2 regions of the Brucella anthropi ATCC 49188 genome follow, and region 2 is predicted to be linked to the other one. Evidence: riboswitches for the same ligand, from Rfam matches in the RefSeq annotation. Region 2 holds a riboswitch; the other holds the start of a gene.

Region 1 (3,279 bases), on a different replicon from region 2:
ATCAGATTGGTCAGCCACAGGGTCAAACAATCGACCAGCACGAACCGATCCGCAGCAGCATTCAATGTCAGTGCACCGACCAGATCGAGTGGCTCCTCCACCGTCTGCCATTCGGAACCACGTCGGTCGCGATGAATGGCAATGCGGTTTTCCATTTCCTTGTCGAAGGCACGTCCTGTTGCCAGATAGAGTGGCTGAAGTCCCGAGGATTCAACCATTTTCTCGGCATAGGACGACTTACCCGAACGGGCTCCGCCAAGAACCAGAACCGATTTTCCCGGCGAAGCCATTTTCATCAGCCCTCAATCTCGGACGATGCGTAGTGCTGGATGAACCAGCCAAGTGCGAGGCCGATCACGGCCCACATGAACAGGTTCGTCGCCAGCGATGCGACCGCATATTGCGAAGCAAGCAGTGATGGAATCGGTGACGAGATGTCTTCGGGATGCGGAGCACCATAAAGATGCGGCGCCACGATCAGCACCAGACCGAGGGTCTTTGCCCAGATTTCCTGGCGCAACACGATGAGATAGAGGCCTAAACCGCTCAGCACCACGGTAGCGAGCCACCAGAGCTGACGTTCAGCCAGATCAGCCGCAGGCATTGCCGGTAATTCCGGCGATAAACCCAATGCAGGCAGAAACGCGGCCGCGAAGAAACCGGCAACGCCCCAATAAATCCCATTCTGCACCGTAATGCGGCGTCCGAGAAGCAAAGCCACGCCACCAAGCAGCAAGGCGAAACCTGCACCTGCTACGAGATTGGCAAGGATCGTATTGCCCAACCGCCCAAATGGTAATTCAGCCCCTTCTTCCTCGGCACTTTCGGCAGCGGCACCATGATCATGCGGTGTGGCTTCCGCCTCGCCGTGACTATGGCCACCGCCAGCATCTTCATAGGTTTCGGCCTGCAGGATCAAAGGCACTGTCTTCAAATACATGGCGGGAGTAACCAGCAGCCCGGCCAAAAGCCCGGCAGCAAGCGTCGCCAACAAATAACGGATCAACATTTCTGTCCCTCAATAGCAATTTCGCGCCGATGGCCGTCCACCATCGAGCTTTGCTCAGCTTCAATTCCGAAAGATGTTAAACTGCTCAGTGGCAGGGAAAACCATAGGAATGGCGCGTATCGTGCGCTGAATCGTGCAACGTATCAGAATGGGCAAGCCCTACGCCGTAGATCAGGAACGCGCCGAGAAGCAGTGAAACCACAGCCGTGCCCAGACGGGCAGCGAGCGGCATTGCGAGTGTGCTGGAAACAGAATTTTGAGTACGTGCAGCCATGACAACCTCCGTGCAGGCAGCAGGGAAAAACCTCCCATGGGGTTCGGGCTCAATGCCCTCACGCAACAGGCAGGTCTCCTGGCTCACGGGTCGCGGGGATTGAAGCTACCTTCCCAGAAGCTTTGCAGCCTCCAGTGGTTACCGGTTGCCCGGTTTGCCTCATCCCTCTCCGCTCTACAGTCGCGGGGTCGGCTGCGATAAAGACGCCCGGATTGGGTCCGTCCGTCGCATTCCCTTTTTGGTATTGCCGGGATTCGTCCCGGCAAAAACCTGTTGCATGGTTTCGACACTAGGCTTTCGCCCCATCGTCGTCAATCGCGACCGATGATTGACGACCTCATTTCAAATTAAACAGTGCATCGATATCGAGACATGCTTCCAGCCCTTCGGCCAGTTCATCCAATGCAGCTTCAACGCCGGCGCGATAGTTCACTGAACTGCTCTGCACACCAAGATTCTGCAGAAATCTCCGGCGAAATTCATCCGCATTGAAAACACCGTGGAGATAGGTCCCCATGATGCGCCCATCTGGTGATATGGCTCCGTCGTCATGCTCGCCAATTCGAGCGAAAGGCCACCCCATATCCGGTCCAGTCGTGCGGCCGATATGGATTTCATAGCCCTCCAGCGGCACATTATGGAGAAGCGCGGTCGCCTGCACGTTGCGGACCACTTTTTCAGGTTCCATCACCGTTTCGATATCGAGCAGCCCAAGACCATCAATGTCGCGTACATGCCCCTCGATACCAGCAGGGTCGCTGATGTGGTGACCAAGCATCTGGAACCCGCCGCAGATACCAAGCACATGACCGCCTCGTTTCACGTGGGCAGATAATTGGCGATCCCAGCCATTGTCCCGAACCGCCTGCATATCGGCTATCGTGGACTTTGTCCCCGGCAGAACGACAAGGCCCGCATCGCCGGGAATGCTCGAACCAGGCGGCACCATGACCACTTCTACATCCGGTTCAGCCTTTAGCGGATCAAGATCATCGAAGTTGGCAATGCGCGGCAACATCGGCACAGCAACCACGAGCGACTTCTTGTCTCCGCGAACGGCACGTTCAAGAACGACAGAATCTTCGGCTGGCAGTCTCGATACCGCTTTCAGCCACGGGACAACGCCGAAAGAACGCCAGCCGGTAAACCGGGTAATGGCAGCCAGCCCGTCATCAAAAAGCGAAATATCGCCCCGGAACTTGTTGATCAGAAATCCGCGAACCATGGCGCGGTCCTGTTCGGACAGAATTGTGTGCGTGCCGACGAGAGACGCAATCACGCCACCTCTGTCTATGTCACCGACCAGAACAACCGGGACATCGGCCTGTGTGGCAAACCCCATATTGGCGATATCACCGGCCCGCAGATTGATTTCAGCTGGTGACCCCGCCCCTTCCACCAGCACAAGGTCCGCGCCTTCGCTGACCCTGGCGAAGGATTCCATGACAGCCGCCATGAGCTGCGGTTTCAATTCCTGATAATAGCGCCCGCGCGCCTCGCCTCGCACTTGTCCCTGGACGATAACCTGACTACCCATGTCAGTCTGCGGTTTGAGGAGTACCGGATTCATATGGACAGACGACGGCACACCGCAAGCCAGCGCCTGCAACCACTGCGCCCGACCAATTTCGCCACCATCGTCGCTGACTGCCGCATTGTTGGACATGTTTTGCGGCTTAAACGGTCGAACATTCAGGCCGCGATTGCGCGCAACCCGGCATAGTCCGGCAACAAGAACACTTTTGCCGACGTCCGAACCCGTTCCCTGAAACATGATTGCGCGTGCCATGGACTGCTGCGTAGCTTAAACTGAACTTTCTGGCAACGGGACCTCAATCGGCGAGCGTCTATGCAAAAATGCGCATCAGTTTATTACAAATGTGAGCAACATTATTCCAATGGAGCGTTGGCAGTCTCACACGGTTATGATCTAGTCCGGTGAAAAGGTGCGGTGCTACAGGGAGGAAACCATGGATGCTGCCGACCAGAACCAGTA
Region 2 (3,279 bases):
CTGGCGTACGGAAGGAAACCAGCGTCGCTATCACCGCGCTGTGCTGCGCCGCATCGCCATTATCAAGATCGCGCAGCGCGCGGGCATCCCTCTGGTGATCATTCGTGAGGCCTTGGCGGATCTTCCGCACGATCACGTGCCAACGGTAGAAGACTGGCGGCGGTTTTCTGAAGCCTGGAAAGATATGCTTCAGGAACGTATCGACAGTCTGATGCAGCTTCGCGACCAGATAACGAGCTGCATCGGCTGCGGTTGTCTCTCGCTTTCCGAATGTCCGTTGCGAAATCCCGATGATGTCCTTGGACAACAGGGCGCTGGTCCCAGAAGGTTGATGGTCAAGTCCGGCAACCACACCTAATCGCACAGGGCCTGCATTGAGCCTTCTTTGACCGCAAATAGAGCACGTGGTGTGCTGCATCAGGTCTTTTCGCTGCGGTCTCGGTGCCGCGAAATTCATAATCGTCGTTATAGCAGCCATTCCATCGCGCAAAGTCTAAAGTGCTAGACGCATGGATCGGCCTGCCTGTACCTTACCTGTCGTCTGATCGATAGGCAGGGAGGGCCTCGCATGGACGTGACGATCATAACGGGAGCATCGGATGGGATCGGTGCCGAAACTGCACGGCAGATTGCCCGGCGTGACCGTGCCAATGCTGCTCTGGTGCTTGCTGCGCGCAATGTTGAAAAGCTGGAAAATCTGGCCATCGAATTGCGGCAACTGGGCAGTTCTGTTCTCGTGGTACCAACCGATGTGAAAGATCGTACAGCCTGTATCGATCTTATCAATAAAACCGTTTCCGCTTTCGGTTGTATCGACACTTTGATTGTGAATGCAGGCATGTCGGCCCACGCCAATTTTGCTGAGATCAAACCAGATGATCTCAACTGGATGCATGATCTGATGGAGTTGAATTACTGGGGTAGCGTCTGGCCCATTCATGCAGCACTTCCGTATCTTGCCGCCAGCAAGGGACGGATCGTGGCTGTGTCTTCTGTTGCCGGATTGATCGGTGTGCCGGGGCGCACTGCCTATAGCGGAACGAAGTTCGCTCTTTCGGGTTTTTGCGAGGCGCTTCGCGCGGAACTGGAACCAAGCGGTATATCCATTACCATCGTCTATCCGGGCGTCGTCAAAACCGACATTCGCAAGGTGGGTTACAGCGCAAGCGGCGGTGCGCTGGGAACAAGTGGTGTGCGCGAAGATGACATGATGCCCGTCGAGGAAGCTGTGCGGCTGATGCTGGAAGGCGTGCAGGCTCGCAAGCGTGAAGTGTTGATGACACGCCAGATGCGATTCGGGCGCTGGTTGAAACTGATTGCCCCCTCAATGGTGGATCGCATGGCCCTCAAGGCCATCAAACCGGAGTTCAGACCGAAACCGATTAAGCCAGCTGGGTGAAGAACGCTTCGTTCATTCCACGCTTTGCGGCCAACTATCTATTGACGAGTTTTTAACTTCGACTACTATATATAGTGTTCTAGGTTCTTTCGATTCGTTGGGTCGAAAGCTAAGACGGGAATCCGGTGCGTTTCATCCATGACGGATGCGGCAATGCCGGAGCTGCCCCCGCAACTGTAAGCGGAGAGTTCTGTCCATCACGTCACTGGCTTTGGCTGGGAAGGCGGACAGAATGTTGATCCGTGAGCCAGGAGACCTGCCTTGAACGAGTACGTCCACGGGCGGGGTGTCCGGTTGGCGCGCAATCTTGTGTGGCAAATCGTTGCCTTACGGGTTGCTGCCCCGAACTTCCCGCTCATAGCTTCGGGGTGAAGTCCATGTCCAGTTTATTCAGTTTCGGTTCCGATCCTCCCTTCGAGGCATAGTTTGTGTGGTCAGGCTGCTTGTTCGTGCGGCTGGCCGATCCCGTATCTCATGTCTTTCGACGCGCATTTTGCGATGCGCGAACGGCTCTTTGCGTCTCCTATCGAGAGTATTCCAGTTTAAACCGGACCGTTGGAAATACTCTATCTCTTTGTTTTTATGCATGTCTTAACCCCAAAACCGGTTCCCACTTTTGGGAGACATGCTCCAGTGAGGAAAAAATGAACGTCACCGTTTACAGCAAACCCGCCTGCGTCCAGTGCACGGCCACCACGCGCGCCCTCGACCGCCAGGGTATCGAATATGAAGTCATCGATATCTCCGCCGATGCCGATGCTTTCCATCTCGTTCAAGACATGGGTTATCGCCAGGTGCCGGTGGTTGTGGCAGGTGAATCCCATTGGGCGGGCTTCCGGCCCGATATGATCAGCGCTCTCGCCTGAGGGCTATGGTCACATGAGCCTGATCGTCTATTTCTCCAGCCGGTCGGAAAATACACACCGGTTTGTCGAGCGGCTTGGAATGCGGTCGAACCGTATCCCGATGGACGGTTCAGGCGGATTGCAGGTGCGCGAGCCATTCGTGATCGTGACGCCCACATATGGTGGCGGCGGCTCCAAGGGCGCTGTCCCCAAGCCTGTGATCCGCTTTCTCAACGATGAGAGCAACCGCTCTTTCATCCGCGGCGTGATTGCCGCGGGAAACAGCAATTTCGGCGAGGCTTTCTGTATCGCCGGCAACATTATCTCCGCCAAATGTCAGGTTCCCTATCTCTACCGCTTCGAGCTTCTGGGAACCGATGAGGACATTGGCAATGTCAAGAACGGGATGGAACGATTTTGGACACGGCAGACACGACCTTGATCCGAGAGCGCGAGGCACAGCCAGTGGCGCAGGATGCGCCTCAAGCTGTAACTTCCAACAGCAGTAAACCGTCAAAATCCTTGGACGGGCTGGATTATCACGCGCTCAACGCGATGCTGAACCTTTACGATGACGAGGGAAAAATCCAGCTTGACCGCGACCGGCAGGCTGCGCGCCAATATTTCCTCCAGCACGTGAACCAGAACACGGTCTTTTTCCATAACTTGCGGGAAAAGATCGATTATCTGGTGACCGAAGGCTATTACGAGCAAGAGGTACTGGATCAGTATTCCTTCAATTTCGTGCGCGATCTTTTCGACGAAGCCTATGCGAAGAAATTCCGGTTTCCGACCTTTCTCGGCGCGTTCAAATATTACACCAGCTATACGCTGAAAACCTTCGATGGAAAGCGCTATCTGGAGCGCTATGAAGACCGTGTCTGCATGGTAGCGCTGACGCTGGCGCGCGGCAATGAACAGCTGGCACGCAATCTGATGGAGGAGATCATTGCAGGCCGCTACCAACCTGCGACGCCGACTTTCCTCAATGCAGGCAAGAAGCAGCGCGGCGAGCTCGTTTCCTGTTTTCTGCTG

What was found. A riboswitch is a leader RNA that binds a small molecule or an ion and turns the genes downstream of it on or off. The one in region 2 is predicted to bind cobalamin.
Region 1: linked by a shared signal. The riboswitch ahead of OANT_RS09740 (CbtB domain-containing protein) and the one ahead of nrdH (glutaredoxin-like protein NrdH) in region 2 are both predicted to bind cobalamin.

What each region holds. Positions count from the first base shown of each region.
Region 1 covers NC_009667.1:1,973,628-1,976,906, reverse strand. Annotated here, with positions in the region: gene cobU (bifunctional adenosylcobinamide kinase/adenosylcobinamide-phosphate guanylyltransferase) at 1-290, opposite strand, end outside; gene OANT_RS09745 (CbtA family protein) at 296-1,009, opposite strand; gene OANT_RS09740 (CbtB domain-containing protein) at 1,095-1,283, opposite strand; cobalamin riboswitch at 1,335-1,572, opposite strand; gene OANT_RS09735 (cobyric acid synthase) at 1,621-3,072, opposite strand; gene OANT_RS09730 (isobutyryl-CoA dehydrogenase) at 3,254-3,279, shown strand, end outside.
Region 2 covers NC_009668.1:249,397-252,675, forward strand. Annotated here, with positions in the region: gene soxR (redox-sensitive transcriptional activator SoxR) at 1-358, shown strand, start outside; gene OANT_RS15290 (SDR family oxidoreductase) at 569-1,399, shown strand; cobalamin riboswitch at 1,464-1,677, shown strand; gene nrdH (glutaredoxin-like protein NrdH) at 2,044-2,265, shown strand; gene nrdI (class Ib ribonucleoside-diphosphate reductase assembly flavoprotein NrdI) at 2,279-2,686, shown strand; gene nrdE (class 1b ribonucleoside-diphosphate reductase subunit alpha) at 2,662-3,279, shown strand, end outside.